DNA from 3 places in the Pseudomonas azadiae genome. Region 3 is predicted to be linked to each of the others. Evidence: riboswitches for the same ligand, from Rfam matches in the RefSeq annotation. Region 3 holds a riboswitch; each other region holds the start of a gene.
The links. A riboswitch is a leader RNA that binds a small molecule or an ion and turns the genes downstream of it on or off. The one in region 3 is predicted to bind cobalamin.
Positions count from the first base shown of each region.

Region 1: it holds a riboswitch for cobalamin, as region 3 does, so the genes downstream of both, cobO (cob(I)yrinic acid a,c-diamide adenosyltransferase) here and KVG91_RS03485 (ABC transporter substrate-binding protein) in region 3, are expected to answer to the same signal.
Region 2: it holds a riboswitch for cobalamin, as region 3 does, so the genes downstream of both, cobW (cobalamin biosynthesis protein CobW) here and KVG91_RS03485 (ABC transporter substrate-binding protein) in region 3, are expected to answer to the same signal.

Region 1 covers NZ_JAHSTY010000001.1:1,089,948-1,095,132, reverse strand. The annotation lists gene KVG91_RS04840 (PQQ-dependent sugar dehydrogenase) at 859-2,172, opposite strand; cobalamin riboswitch at 2,272-2,519, shown strand; gene cobO (cob(I)yrinic acid a,c-diamide adenosyltransferase) at 2,600-3,211, shown strand; gene KVG91_RS04830 (cobyrinate a,c-diamide synthase) at 3,208-4,599, shown strand; gene bluB (5,6-dimethylbenzimidazole synthase) at 4,596-5,185, shown strand, end outside.
Region 2 covers NZ_JAHSTY010000002.1:2,024,352-2,029,536, reverse strand. The annotation lists gene cobM (precorrin-4 C(11)-methyltransferase) at 1-444, opposite strand, end outside; gene KVG91_RS25520 (cobalamin biosynthesis protein) at 516-908, opposite strand; gene KVG91_RS25515 (CbtA family protein) at 905-1,609, opposite strand; gene KVG91_RS25510 (CbtB domain-containing protein) at 1,621-1,809, opposite strand; cobalamin riboswitch at 1,905-2,108, opposite strand; gene KVG91_RS25505 (hypothetical protein) at 2,177-2,608, opposite strand; cobalamin riboswitch at 2,837-3,036, shown strand; gene cobW (cobalamin biosynthesis protein CobW) at 3,130-4,191, shown strand; gene cobN (cobaltochelatase subunit CobN) at 4,195-5,185, shown strand, end outside.
Region 3 covers NZ_JAHSTY010000001.1:780,409-785,593, forward strand. The annotation lists gene KVG91_RS03470 (MFS transporter) at 1-203, opposite strand, end outside; gene KVG91_RS03475 (CaiB/BaiF CoA transferase family protein) at 253-1,443, opposite strand; gene KVG91_RS03480 (LysR substrate-binding domain-containing protein) at 1,524-2,459, opposite strand; cobalamin riboswitch at 2,612-2,806, shown strand; gene KVG91_RS03485 (ABC transporter substrate-binding protein) at 2,924-3,934, shown strand; gene KVG91_RS03490 (FecCD family ABC transporter permease) at 3,931-4,935, shown strand; gene KVG91_RS03495 (ABC transporter ATP-binding protein) at 4,932-5,185, shown strand, end outside.

The DNA.
Region 1 (5,185 bases), 310 kb from region 3:
AAGGACCAAAAAGTAACCAAAAAGTCCTCGCCCCACCACTCGGTGCCTCGCCTAGGCTCGGCATGCCCGTAATCCGACACTGATTTGGGGGGCCGCCGCCACGCGCCATCCATGGCGCGGGGCGGCTAAACCGGCGTCCTGCCGGTTTACCCCCCAAATCACTGTCGAATTCCGGCCAGCGTGGTTGACGGGGCGATCCCAGATCAAAAGCCAAAGCGCGGCGGCCTTAGAGCCGACCGGTATTCGTGTCGAACTCGGTTAAAACTGTGGGAGCGGGCTTGCTCGCGAATGCGGTGTGTCAGCGAGTGCATCTGTAACTGATCCACCGCATTCGCGAGCAAGCCCGCTCCCACAGTTTGATCTCCATACATCAGATAGACCTCAGACTGCCTGGCTCTGGCTCTGGCTCTGGCTCTGGCTCTGGCTCTGGCTCTGGCTCTGGCTCTGGCTCTGGCTTTTGATTTTGATTTTGATTTTGATTTTGATTTTGATTTTGATCTTGATCTCAGGCGCCCCGTCAACCACGCTGGCCGAACGCAGGCTTGAATTCGTGGGTAACCCGGCAGGACGCCGGGTTAGCCGTCCTGGGCCATGGATGGCCCATGACGGCGGCCCACGGATTCAAGCCGGAGTGAGGGCATACCGAGCCTAAGCGAGGTACCGAGTGGTGGGGCAAGAGCCCTTTGGTTACTTTGGGCTGGGCCGGCATTCCGGCTTTTCCAAAGTGACCCGCCGTAAGGGCGGAACCCATAGCCGCCGTGACCCAAATAACGGATATGTACCCGTCCAACCCCAACAGCCTGGTCGGCCCAAAGGCCGCCACGGCAACAAACTGTTTTGTGATCTGCCCAAGATAGCCTACTTGGCCCCCGACACCCGCCACACCGTATTCCCCACATCATCCGCCACCAGCAACCCCCCCTGCTGGTCAATCACCACACCCACCGGCCGGCCCATGGCCTTTTCATCCTTATCGAGAAACCCGGTCAGCACATCCACCGGCTGCCCTGTCGGCTTGCCACCTTCAAACGGCACGAAGATCACCTTATAACCACTGTGCGGCTTGCGATTCCACGAACCGTGCTGCCCGATAAACGCGCCATTGCTGAACGGCGCCGGAAGTTTGCTGCCTTCGGTAAAGGTCAGGCCCAACGAAGCGGTGTGCGGGCCGACCGCGTAGTCCGGCGCAATCGCCTTGGCCACCAGGTCCAGGTTCTGCGGTGTCACACGCACATCCACATGCTGCCCGTAATAACTGAACGGCCAGCCATAGAAACCGCCATCCTTGACCGAAGTGATGTAGTCGGGCACCAGGTCGCTGCCGATCTCGTCACGCTCGTTCACTGCCGTCCACAGCTTGCCGCTCTGCGGCTCCCACGCCATGCCGTTCGGGTTGCGCAGGCCGGAGGCGAAGATACGGTGCTGGCCGCTGGCGCGATCCACTTCCCAGATCGCCGCTCGGCCCTGTTCCGCTTCAAGCCCGTTTTCGCCGACATTGCTGTTGGAGCCCACGCTTACGTACAGCTTGCTGCCGTCCTTGCTAGCCACCACGTTTTTAGTCCAGTGGTGGTTCAGGGGGCCGCCGGGCAGGTCGACGACTGTCGTACCGGCGCCCTTGATCGCGGTTTCACCCGGTTGATAGGCAAAGCGCAGCAGCTTGTCCGAGTCGGCCACGTACAGGTCGTTGCCGACCAGTGTCATGCCAAAGGGGGAATTGAGATTTTCCAGGAACACTGTCCGTGTCTCCGCGACGCCGTCGTGGTCGGCGTCACGCAGCAATGTGATGCGATTCGCGCTCGGCACGCCGGCGCCGGCACGGCCCATGACTTTCTCCATGACCCAGCCACGAATGCCCTTGGCGTCGTCCGGCTTGGGCGGCGCGTTGGTTTCCGCCACCAGCACGTCGCCATTGGGCAGCACATACAGCCAGCGCGGATGGTCCAGGCCTTCGGCGAACGCCGCTATTTGGGTGCCGGCGGCGGCCGTGGGCTTCACGCCTTCGGGCCAGCCGATGGCGGGGGCGATATTGACGGTGGGGATCAGGGTTTTGTTCGGTTCGGGCAACTGGGGCGACGGTCCGGTACCGTCGGAGACCTGGAGGGTGGAGCTTTCACCGCAGGCAGCGAGGGTGCCGGCGACCATGATGAGTAGGGCGAGTCTTGTTTTGTGCATGGTGTACTCCTTGATACCTGTAAGGGTAGAGGAGGGCGACGGTGCGATGGTTCAAGTACACCACCAGCTTTAATTGACGCTCCACCCCCAACCCACTAACCTTCGCGGCTTGTTCCAGGTGCTCTGTGGCGTGCGCGTCGACAGAGTGAAACAGGGAAGCCGGTGAGCGAGCGCACTTGTACACAGTGCTGCCGCGATCCCGGCGCTGCCCCCGCAACGGTAAATGAGTCAAGGCGCTGCCTTTATTGCCACTGTATCCATGTGATATGGGAAGGCGCAGCGTTGGCCTGCTGTGCATGCACAGGCCACTCATGAGCCCGGAGACCGGCCTGAAACATCCAACAGCATCACGGTGGGCGATGCTTGGCTGTCTGTTTTTTGTTTTTTCCTGCCCGCCGTTTTTGTCCAGCCCCAACGGAGAGCTGTCATGACCGATTCCCCCGACCGCGACGAACGCCACCTGGCGCGCATGCTGCGCAAAAAAGCCGTGATCGACGAACGCATCGCCAATTCCCCCAACGAGTGCGGCTTGCTCCTGGTGCTGACCGGCAACGGCAAAGGCAAGAGCAGCTCCGCGTTCGGCATGCTCGCCCGGGCCATGGGCCACGGCATGCAGTGCGGCGTGGTGCAGTTCATCAAGGGGCGCCACAGCACGGGCGAAGAGTTGTTCTTCCGCCGCTTCCCCGAGCAGGTACGTTTCCATGTGATGGGCGAAGGCTTTACCTGGGAAACCCAGGACCGCCAGCGCGACATCGCCGCCGCCGAAGCGGCCTGGGCGGTGTCCCGCGCGATGCTGCAAGACCCGAGCATCGGCATGGTGGTGCTGGACGAACTCAACATTGCTCTCAAGCACGGCTACCTCGACCTCGACCAGGTGCTCGGCGACCTGCAAGCTCGGCCACCGATGCAGCACGTGGTGGTCACCGGCCGTGGCGCCAAGCCCGAGTTGATCGAGATGGCCGACACCGTCACCGAGATGGGCATGCTCAAGCACGCATTCCAGGCCGGCATCAAGGCACAGAAGGGCGTCGAACTTTGAATCAGCCCCGTCATTGCCCGGCCGTATTGATCGCCGCACCGGCGTCCGGCCAGGGCAAAACCACCGTCACCGCCGCGCTCGCCCGTTTGCACCGCAACCTGGGGCGCAAGGTGCGCGTGTTCAAATGCGGCCCGGATTTCCTCGATCCGATGATCCACGAACGCGCCAGCGGTGCGCCGGTGTATCAATTGGACATGTGGATGGTGGGCGAGCAGGAAAGTCGCCGGTTACTGTGGGAAGCGGCAGGTGAAGCGGACCTGATCCTGATCGAAGGCGTGATGGGCCTGTTTGACGGAACTCCGTCCAGCGCCGACCTGGCGCGCCATTTCGGCGTGCCGGTATTGGCCGTGATCGACGGCACGGCCATGGCCCAGACCTTCGGCGCGTTGGCGCTGGGCCTGGCGCGCTATCAGCCGGATCTGCCGTTCGCCGGCGTGCTGGCCAACCGCGTCGGTACCCTGCGCCATGCGCAATTGCTCGAAGGCAGCCTCACCGAGGGCCTGCGCTGGTACGGCGCGTTGTCCCGTGAGACCGGTATCGAATTACCCAGCCGCCACCTTGGTTTGGTGCAGGCCAGCGAATTGAATGACCTGGATGTGCGCCTGGACGCCGCCGCCCAAGCCCTGGGCAGCAGTTGCGAAGTCGCCTTGCCGCCGCCGGTGACCTTTGCCGCGCCGGAAGTGATCGAGGCCGAGCCACTGCTCAATGGCGTGCGTATTGCTGTGGCCCGCGACGAAGCCTTCGCTTTTACCTACGGTGCCAGTCTTGACCTGCTGCGGGCAATGGGCGCCGAGCTGAAGTTTTTCTCGCCCATTCACGATCGCGCATTGCCTGATGCCGACAGCCTCTACCTGCCCGGCGGTTACCCGGAACTGCACCACCAGGCGCTGTCGCAAAACACCCCGATGCTTGACGCGATCCGCGCTCACCATGCGGCCGGCAAACCCTTGCTTGCCGAGTGCGGTGGCATGCTCTACCTGCTGGACTCGCTGACCGATGTCGACGGCACCCGCGCCGAACTGGTCGGCCTGTTGCAGGGCGATGCGGTGATGCAAAAGAAACTGGCGGCGTTGGCGTTGCAAAGTGTCGAGCTGCCGGAAGGCACGTTGCGTGGCCATACCTATCACCATTCCCTGACCAGCACCGAATGCCAGCCGATTGCTCGTGGCCTGAGCCCCAATGGTGGGCGCGGGGCAGAGGCGGTTTACCGACAAGGGCGGATGACGGCTTCCTACGTGCACTTTTACTTTCCATCCAATCCATCGGCGGTGGCCGCATTATTTGCGCCGGACCTTGAGACCGCTATCGCAGGCAAGCCAGCTCCCACCTTGGATAGTGTTTCAACTCGGGCAATTGTGGGAGCGGGCTTGCCCGCGATAGGGCCATGACTGACAACGCCTTCCCCCAGGCCGACCGCGACGCCGTTTACCGCGCCATCGCCGAACGCCGCGACATGCGCCACTTCAGCGGCGGCACGGTAGCCCCCGAGTTACTGCACCGCCTGCTCCAGGCTGCGCACCAGGCCCCCAGTGTTGGCTTGATGCAGCCCTGGCGCTTTATTCGCATCAGTGACCGTCACCTGCGTGGGCAAATCCAGCAACTGGTGGAGGAAGAGCGCATCCGCACCGCCGAAGCCCTGGGCGAGCGCTCCGATGCGTTCATGAAGCTCAAGGTCGAAGGCATCCACGATTGCGCCGAAGTGCTGGTGGCTGCGTTGATGGACGATCGCGAGCGGCACATTTTCGGGCGGCGTACCTTGCCGGAAATGGACATGGCCTCGCTGTCCTGTGCCATCCAGAATCTGTGGCTGGCGGCCCGCGTCGAAGGGCTGGGCATGGGCTGGGTCTCGCTGTTCGAGCCGCAGGCGCTCGCCGACCTGCTGGGTTTGCCGCCTGGCGCAAAACCCCTGGCTGTGTTGTGCCTGGGACCGGTGGCCGAGTTTTATCCGGCACCGATGTTGCAGCTTGAAGGCTG
Region 2 (5,185 bases), on a different contig from region 3:
ATCTTCGCCGGCCGGCATGGGGGTCTTGTCCGCGTAGCGGGTCAGGATCAGGCTCTGGGCGATGTCCGGCAGGGTCAGTTCGGTTTCCAGCAATGCCGCGCACGCCGCCACCGCCGTGACGCCGGGAATGATCTGGAAAGGAATGCCCAGCTCCCGCAAATAACGGATCTGCTCGCCGATCGCCCCATACAGGCTCGGATCGCCGGAGTGCACGCGCGCCACGTCATGGCCCTGCGCGTGGGCAGTCTTGATCAGGTCGATGATCTGTTCCAGGTGCAACTCGGCGCTATTGACCAGTGTGTGCGCCTGATGGCCGTCGAGTACCGCCGCCGGCACCAGCGAGCCGGCATAGATGATCACCGGGCAGTCGCGGATCAGGCGTTGGCCTTTGACAGTGATCAATTCCGGGTCGCCGGGGCCGGCACCGATGAAGTAGACGGTCATGGTGGAAATCCTGTTAAAAAACGGCAGAGCATGAAGATTGCTCATGATCGCAGAGGGCGATTATCGGGTTTTCAGCCGGTGCAAGCCAACGCAAAGGTGGCCTGGGCGGTTTTGCGGCGGGTGATCAGCAGGCGGGCGGGGCTGCCGGCAAGCTGCTCGGCCAGAGCCAGGGCGGCACTTTCGGCAATGCCGTAGCAGCCTGTATGGGCAAACGCGACCGCGGATGTGTGGCTCAGGTGTTCGGCATAAGGCGCCAGTTGCTCCACGCTGAAGCACTGAAGCGGCAGGTTCAACAGCGCCGCCAGCGCCAGCAAGCCGGGCTCATCCTGCTTGCGGTCGATACTGGCCAATGCATTGATCCGCTGGCGCTCGATACCGGCTTCGGCAAGCGCGCCGTCAAACAGGGCCAGCAGGGCGTTAACGTCACAACCCCGCTGGCAACCCAGGCCGACCACCAGGATCATGCCGAGTCTCGATCGTCGCGGTTGCGGCGAAACAGCCAGGCGCTGATCAGGCCCAGGGCCAGCCAGAACGCAACATTGGTCAACTGCGACGCGATCTTGAACTGCGCTTCCAGGGCCTCTGGCGCCAGCATCGAATGCACGGGCGGCTGCGGCGCGCCGATCACATGGGGAACGACCAGGATCGCCACGCCCAGCGCCTTGAGCAGCCAGTTGCGGCCAAACACGACCAGGGCGATTCCAGCAGCGGTAGACGCGGCGGTGCCGATCCACCAGATCTGCCGCTGCGCCAGGTCAGCGGCGGCGGTGCCCGGCAGCTCGGGCGGCAAGCCCATGGTCGGCGCCAGCACGAAGGTTGCGTAGCCGGCCAGGCCCCAGAGCAGACCGTGAGCGGTGCGGGTCGGCGCGCGCAGGGTGTACAGGCCCGCAAGCATCAAGGCGAAACCGACGGCGACTACCAGGTTACCGCCCGTGGTGGACAGCACGCGCTGCCAGCCATCTTCCGGCTCCCAAGCCTCTGCGTCGTGGGTGTGAGCCGCAGCACCGGCTGCGTGTTCGTGCGCAACTTCAGTGGCGGCCGGGGCCTGTTCAAAGGTTTCCGCCTGCAGAATCAACGGAGCCACCCAGAAACTTTGCAGCAGGGTCAGCAGCAGGGCGGCCAGCAATCCGGTGAAACCTGCGGTTTGTGCAATACGCTTGATCATCTCGGCAGGCCTCAGTGGCACGGGAACGCGGCGCTGTGGCGGGTATCGTGCGCAGCGTTATGCACCGCCTCGATATGCGAGAAGCCGGCGAAATACACCAGGCAGGCGCCGAGAATCGACGCACCGATGGCGACGGTCAGGCGTTGGCTCAGGGTCGTGGTGCTGCAGGTGGAGTGCGAGGTGCTGCTGATGATCGACATGGCGCGTCCCTTCAGGTGTCAGGGTGAAACGAGCGCATGAAAACCCCGCGAGCCAGGCACGCAGGGTTTTGAACAGCGCCCGCCCACCGCGGGTTTGTTATCTGATTTTTCGGGCCGGTCTCCGGGCTTGCGAGGGGCATCGGGCCTATAAGCATCGCCTTCCCATGCCGTAGAGGCACAGTGGATCTGACGCTTCACTCACTTACCGTTGCGGGGGCAGCACCGGACTTGTCGTAACGCTATGACGCACCGGTTTCCCGTTTCACCCTGTGAAGGGCACCCGAAACAAGATGTTCAGGAGAACACGCTCGACCAATGTGCGTCAAATCCAGGGCGTGCCTGTCATGAGCGTGTTGGGTCCAAGCGATCAAATCCACTTCCCTTGCCTGCAGAAGGTCACAGTACTTTGGTTGGCCCGGATCAGGTAATCAAGGTTTTCGATGTCAAATCGCTGGTCCTCATTTCCCGGAAACCCCAGGAAACCGATACCTATATCCAGTTCACGCAGCAGGTTGGGCCGTTCAAGCAGTTCTTTGGCCGCTGCGGTTGCTTCTGCGGAAAACGTTCGGGTGGTAGGGCGCAACCCCGCTGCTTCTTTCAGTTCGTTGAAGTTTACATACTGATCGTCAGCGCCCGCAGCGTACTCCCGGAAATGCTCTTTAATCATGCTGAGCAGGTGTTTGTTGCCTACATTGCAGTGCGGGTTTGGTAAGTTCGACGTCGAGCGTTTCTGCACCGTATGTTCGGGCGAGCTGCTGGAGAATGACAGCGGCGTGTTGAGGTTGGCGATTGGCAGCATTCTGAATGACTCTTGATTGATGACAGTAGAGTGGCAGTCCTGTCGTCAATCACGTTGATCGACGGCAGTTGCGTTGATAGGTGGCGCCCGCTGCCGAGGCGTTCCCGGGGAAGTCTTTCCCTGTGTTTCACGTCGCCAAGAGGATAATTTCGGTGAGTGTGTGGGGGAGGGGCCAAGCCTGAGCGGCAAGTCCGCCATCGCCGACATTGACCCGCCCCCGCGCACTGCGTAGCCTTGCACCCTCGAGGTTCTTCGGCCCAGGTCGAAGCTAAGAAGGGAACGCGGTTCAAGCCGCGGCTGCCCCCGCAACTGTGAAGGGTTGAGCTGACTGCCACGCCACTGCCATATCGGCGGGAAGGCGCAGTCGGCGCCGGTCGCAAGACCTGCAAGCCCCAAGCCAGGAGACCTGCCTCGCAACCGATTTTCAATTCAACCGGGCGGGGTGATCCGGTGACGAAATCCGCTGCTGCGCGCCGTCGCAGGGCTTCTCGTCCCGTATGCCCGCCCCAAAAGGGCATCCGATGAAAACACTGGCCAAACTTCCCGTCACCATCGTTACCGGCTTTCTCGGCTCGGGCAAAACCACCTTGCTGCGCCATATGCTCGACAACGCCCAAGGCCGGCGCATCGCGGTGATCGTCAACGAATTCGGCGAGCTGGGCATCGACGGTGAAATCCTCAAGCAATGCTCCATCGGTTGCACCGAGGAGGAGGCCAACGGCCGTGTCTATGAACTGGCCAACGGCTGCCTGTGCTGCACGGTGCAGGAAGAGTTCTTCCCGGTGATGCGCGAATTGGTGGCGCGTCGTGGTGACCTTGACCACATCCTCATCGAAACCTCGGGCCTGGCCCTGCCAAAACCCTTGGTGCAAGCCTTCCAGTGGCCGGAAATCCGCAGCGCCTGCACGGTTGACGCGGTGATCACCGTGGTCGACAGCCCGGCCGTGGCCGCCGGCACGTTCGCCGCCTTCCCGGACCAGGTGGATGCCCAGCGCAAACTCGACCCGAACCTGGACCACGAATCGCCGCTGCACGAGCTGTTCGCCGACCAACTGGCCAGCGCCGACCTGGTGATCCTCAACAAGGCCGACCTGATCAGCGCCGAAGACCTGGCCCGTGTGCGCCTGGAAGTCGCCGAAGAACTGCCGCCAGCGGTGAAAGTCATCGAAGCCAGCAGCGGTCGCGTGCCGTTGGACGTGCTGATTGGCCTGGGCGCCGGCTCCGAGGAGCACATCGACGGCCGCCACAGCCATCACGACCACCACCACGAGGGTGAAGACGATCACGATCATGACGCCTTCGACTCCATCTCCATTGACCTGCCACAAGCCGACGAGTCGCTGTTGCTCGACGCCCTGACTCAATTGGTGGTGCAACACGGCATCCTGCGTGTCAAAGGTTTCGCGGCGATCCCGAACAAACCTATGCGCTTGTTGATCCAGGGCGTGGGCACGCGTTTCGACAAGCACTTCGACCGCGCCTGGGGCTTTGAAGAAGCGCGCGTCACGCGCCTGGTGCTGATCGGCCAGGAACTGGACGCCGCCGGCCTCGAAGCGCAACTGCGCGCCGCCCTCAGCGCCTGACCCATGCACCTGCTCAGGACCCAGCCCGGTGGTTTCGTTTCGGACGACAACATCGCCGACCTTGGCCAGACTCCCGCTGAACTGGTGATCCTGTGCAGCGGCGACTCCAGCCTGGCGCTGCTCGCCGAAGCGGCGCAGCAGTTGCCGGACGATTACCCGACCTTTCGCCTGGCCAACCCGATGCAGGTGCAGAACCACGCCTCGGTCGACCTGTACGTCGATGAAGTGCTGCGCCACGCCAAGGTCATCCTGATTTCGCTGCACGGTGGCATCGGCTACTGGCGCTACGGCATCGAGCGCCTGGTCGAATTGGCCGAGCGCGGTGTACAGCTGATCCTGGTGCCGGGGGATGATCGTCCCGACCCGGAGCTCAGCGGCCTCAGCACCGTTGGCGCCCAGGAACGCGACCGCCTCTGGCACTTCCTGCGCCAGGGCGGGCTGGGTAATGCATTGGATTTGTATCGATGCCTGGCCGCGGGCTACCTGGGCCGAGACTACGCCTGGGACGAGCCGCAAACCCTGCCGCGCACCGCGATTTATCACCCGCATTGCGCCAATGCCCGCCTGGAGGATTGGCAGGCGGACTGGAACGCCGACTGGCCGGTGGCGGCGGTGCTGTTCTACCGCTCACATTTGCAGGCGGCCAATACCGGGTTTATCGATGTGTTCTGCCAGCGCTTGCAGGCAGCGGGGCTGAACCCATTGCCGATGGCAGTCGCCAGCCTCAAAGAACCCGGCTGCCTGGCGACGGTCGAGGACTGGCTGGATGAAGTCGGCGCGGCGGTGATCCTCAACACCACCGGCTTTGCCCAGTCCAGCCCGGAGGCTCCGCACCTGCGGCCGTTTCGCCGCAATATCCCGGTGATCCAGGCGATCTGCGCCCAGGACAACCAGCCCGGTTGGGAGGCCAGCGAACAAGGCCTCGGGCCGCGCGACCTGGCGATGCACATTGCCTTGCCGGAACTGGACGGGCGCATCATCAGCCGGCCGATCA
Region 3 (5,185 bases):
CTCGCGGCCAACCCATAGGCGGCGTCCGACAAGCCGAACGCCGCCTGCATCTGGCTCTTGGCGAAGCTGATGTTGATGCGATCAAAATAGGAAAACAGAAAGCAGACCATGGTCAGCGGCAGGATGCGCAGGGCAACCTTGCGGTATAGCTGCAGTTCGTCGAGGGTGTAATCGTCGCGCGCGGACGCGGTAATCGTCTTCATGGGTGTTCTCCATTATTGTCATTATTGGGGAGACGGAAACGGTGCTGAATCAGCCTGGGGCAGCAATGTTGAGTACGCCTGCCGCGCACAGTTGGGCGATCTGTAAATCGCTGTAGCCGAGTGCTTTCATGATTGGGTGGGAGTGTTCGCCGATGCGGGCCATCGGCTGGCGTGGCTGCAGGCGTCGCCCCGCGAGTGAAAACGGCAGCAAGGGCACCGAGGTGAAGCCACCGTCCTCCAACTGCAACGGCGCCAGACCGCCGCTCTGCAACAGGTGCGGGTCGTCGAACAGTTCGTGGGGTTGGCGGATCAGGGCGAAGGGAACGTCATGCGCTTGCAGCTGTGCGGCCAGGGCCTGCGCCGGCATGCTGGCAAAAATCCCCGCCAGTTGCCCCAACAGCCGCGGGCGTTGCGCAACCCGTTCAGCGTTGGTGGCCAGAAGCGGATCGGCGAGCAGTTCACCCAGGCCAAGCAATTGGCACAGCGCTCGCCACTGCCGGTCTCCCGTGGCGGCCAGGAACATCTGCTGACCCTCGGCAAATTCGAACACGTCGTAGATCGCCCACGCGCTGATGCGGCTGGGCATGGGCTCGGGGATTTTCCCGGTCACTGCGTATTGCTGCATATGCTGCGCCGCCAGTAAGACGCAGTTCTCGTAGAGCGCGGCCTGTACTTCGCACCCTCTGCCGGAGCGGTCTCGCTCCCTCAACGCCGCCAGGACGCCAATCACGCCAAACATCCCGCCCATGATGTCGTTGACCGAACTGCCCGCTCGCAGCGGTCTGCCCGGCGGCCCGGTCATGTACGCCAGGCCCGCCATCATCTGCACCACCTCATCCAGGGCCAGGCGGTTGCCGTAGGGGCCGCTGAGGAAGCCCTTATGCGCGGCATAGATCAAGCGCGGGTTACGGGCCTGCAAAGCAGCGTAGTCCAGGCCCAGTTGCCGCATGCGGCCCGGGCGGAAATTCTCGATAAACACATCGGCGGTGTCGATCAGCGCCAGCATCGCCTCGCGCCCTTGACGGGTTTCGATGTCCAGGGCCAGGCTGGACTTGTTGCGGTTGAACGCGCGAAAGAAGCCCGCGCCGGCGCCAGGCAAGCGCCGTGTTCCATCGCCGGCCACCGGTTCGACCTTGATCACCTCAGCGCCCAGGTCCCCCAGAATCATCCCGCACGTCGGCCCCATGACCATATGGGACAGTTCGACGACGCGCACCCCGTGCAATGGAAGTCCGGACATGGCGCTACCCCTTTCTAGTTAATGTGCGTCGAGGCTAGAGAGGCTATGCATAAACGAAAAGACGCAATCTACGGGGTGATCTATCGCCAGTCACGATGGATCAGCGGTGCCTCGCCCGCGCAACAAGCCACACCGTTTAACAGGTGCTCAAGCAAGCGTTGCGCGGGTGCCGACAACGCATCGCGGTCGCGCAGGCAGATCACCAGTTCGCCCAAGGCCCAGGCATCGGACAAGGCGATGATGCGCACGTCAAACAGCGGCGCGTAACGCATCACCGCCTCCCGCGGGAACAGGGCAAGCCCCAGGCCACACTGGACCAGGCGCAACGCCGCATGAAACGACGACACGCAGGCGCGGTAATGCAGCGCCTGCCCGCATTGCTCGGCCTCGCGGCGCAAAAACGTGTTGAGCGTGGCAAAAGACGACAAGCCGATGTGATCGAACGCCAGGGTTTCCTGGAACCCCACGCACGCGTGACTGGCCAAGGCATGGTCCGTGCCGACCACCACGGCCAGATGATCCTGGCGGTACGGCAACAGCTGCAGCTCACCGCACGCTACCGGACGGCGGCACACTCCCAGGTCGGCGCTGCCGTCGAGCACGCCACGTGTGACGTCGAGGCTGAAGCGTTCTTGCATATCCACCTGGACCCGAGGGTTGTGCAGCATGAACGTCGACAGTTCTTCCGGAAGAAACTCAGTCATCGCCGACACATTCGCCAGCACCCGCACATGCCCTCTTTCGCCCCCAAGGTACTCCCCCAGTTCGCTGTCGAGCCGTTCCATGGCGCGTGTCAGACCGCGCGCATGCCGCAACAGCGCCAAGCCCGCCGACGTAGGCTCGACCCCGCGCTTGCTGCGCTTGAGCAGCACCGTGCCAAAACGTTGCTCGATATCCGAGATACGTTTGCTGGCCGCTGAAGGCGCTATAAACGCCCGCTCGCTGGCCCGGCCGATGGTGCCTTCTTCACAGACCAATATGAACAGGTGCAGGGAAAAGTAGTCCAGGTGCTGCATGCTCAGCCCTTCGCGACGAACGTTGAGATCACGCCGTCTAAACGTGGCGTTTATCGATTGTCCTTCAATAAACGTGCGACCTGGCTCAATCTCATGTTTTGAAACAAAGCCGCACACGACATGGCTTACCCATGGCCTGCCCCCCGGTTTTCAACTACCATGCGGCCGCCGGTTCCCAAACGGGACTAATAGGGAATCCGAAGCGCGGTACCTGCGCGCCAATCGGAACTGCCCCCGCAACTGTAGGTGCCGAGCCTGCTCCTTGATGCCACTGGATTCCGTCCGGGAAGGCTGGAGCGTGGCGACGACGCATCAGTCAGGAGACCTGCCGGCACACGCTCAATCACTAACCGGCGGGGTGTCCGGGAAGGACATTCTTGCCCGCCTGTACCACAGCGCTCGAGGGTGTATTTCCGCTACCGTATCTCCCCAGCTCCACGTACGGTTCACCCGGAGATCGCTCCATGCTGCCACGCGTTACCGCCCTGCTCGCCAGCATCGGCTTCTGTGCCCTGGCCCACGCCGCGCCTACCCACTACCCGTTGACCGTGGAAAACTGCGGCAGCACTCTCTCGTTCCAGCAGGCGCCCGCCCGCAGCGTGACCATCGGCCAGGCGGCTACCGAGATGCTGTATGCCTTGGGCGTGGGCGACAACGTGGTCGGCACGTCGCTGTGGTTCAACAGCGTACTGCCGCAGTTCAAGGCACAGAACGACACCATCGAGCGGCTGGCCAACAACGAGCCGAGCTTCGAAGCGGTGATCGCCAAACGCCCGCAACTGGTGGCCGCCGAGCTGGAATGGGTGGTCGGCGTGCACGGTGTGGTAGGCACCCGCGAGCAATTCCATGAACTGAAGATTCCCACCTACTTGCTGCCCTCCGACTGCGAAGGCAAGGACAACCTGGTGGGTGCCGACGGCACGCGGCTGCAGCCGTTTCGCATCGAGACGATTTACAAAAGCATCAGCCAACTGGCGCAAATTTTCGACGTACAGGATCGCGGCCAGCAGTTAAATGACGAACTCAAGGCGCGTCTGGCCAAGTCCGTCGCCACGGTGCAGGGCAAAGGCCTCAAGCACGCCAGCGCGCTGGTGTGGTTCTCCAGTTCCGAACTGGCCAGCGACCCGTACGTGGCCGGCCATAAAGGTGTTCCCGAATTCATGCTGCAGACGCTGGGCTTGCACAACGTGGTGCAGTCCGATGAAGAGTGGCCCGCCGTCGGCTGGGAAACCATCGCCAAGGCCAACCCGACCTTCCTGGTGATCGCACGCATGGACCGCCGTCGCTACCCCGCCGACGATCATGAAAAGAAACTCGCCTTTTTGCGCAGCGATCCGGTGACGCGCAACATGGACGCGGTGAAAAACAACCGCATCATCATTCTCGACGCCATGGCGCTGCAGGCCAGCATTCGCACGTTCGACGGCCTTGAACAACTGGCGGCCGCCATCGACGGCTACGACCTGCCCAAATGATCCGCACCCTACTCGCCCTGGCCTTGCTGCTGATCGCCGTGCTCGCCGGCGTGGCCATCGGCGAAACCGCCATCTCACCGCACGTGGTGCTGCAGGTACTGGCCAACAAGCTGTGGGCCGCCGGTTATGTGCTGGACCCCATCGATGAAGGCGTGGTGTGGAACTACCGCCTCACACGCGCGCTGGTCGCCGCCGCCTGCGGTGCGGGGCTGGCGACGTGCGGGGTGATCCTGCAGTCGTTGTTGCGCAACCCCCTGGCCGATCCGTACCTGCTGGGCATCAGCGCCGGTGCCTCGACCGGCGCGGTGCTGGTGGCGTTGATGGGCGTGGGCGGCGGGCTGGTTTCGTTGTCGGCCGGTGCGTTTGCCGGCGCGATGGCGGCGTTCGCCCTGGTGATCCTGCTCGCGCGCGCCAGCGGTTCGGCCAGCGGCACCGGCCAGATCATCCTCGCCGGCATTGCTGGTTCGCAATTGTTCAATGCGCTCACCGCGTTCCTGATCACCAAGTCCGCCAGTTCCGAACAGGCGCGCGGCATCCTGTTCTGGCTGCTGGGCAACCTCAGCGGCGTGCGCTGGCCCTCGGTGTGGCTGGCGGTGCCGGTGGCGGTCGCAGGGTTGGCGGTGTGCCTGTGGCATCGTCGCGCGCTGGATGCGTTCACCTTCGGCAGTGACTCGGCGGCGTCCCTCGGCGTTCCCGTGCGCCGGGTGCAGTTTGTGCTGGTGGGCTGCGCGGCGCTGGTGACCGCAGTGATGGTGTCGATTGTCGGCTCCATCGGCTTTGTCGGGCTGGTGATTCCCCATGCCGTGCGCCTGTTGCTCGGCACCGGCCATTCGCGTCTGCTGCCGGCGAGTGCGTTGGGCGGCGCGCTGTTTTTGATCGCGGCGGATGTGCTGTCGCGCACGCTGATAAAAGGCCAGGTGATTCCGGTCGGTGTGGTCACGGCGCTGGTCGGCGCACCGGTGTTCGCGCTGATCCTGATCGGCCGGAGGAATGCGCGATGACAGTACTGAGCTGCACCGGCCTGGGTTTCAAGGTGCGCGAGGCGCAGTTATTGCGTGATATTCATCTGGACGTTCAGCAGGGTGAAACCCTGGGAATTGTCGGCCCGAACGGCTCCGGCAAATCCACCCTGCTCAAACTGCTCGCCGGTTTGCGTACACCGGCCTGCGGCGAAGTACGGCTTGGGGGCGCGCGCCTGGACGGGCTGTCGCGCCGCGCCATCGCGCAGCAACTGGCGGTAGTGGAGCAACA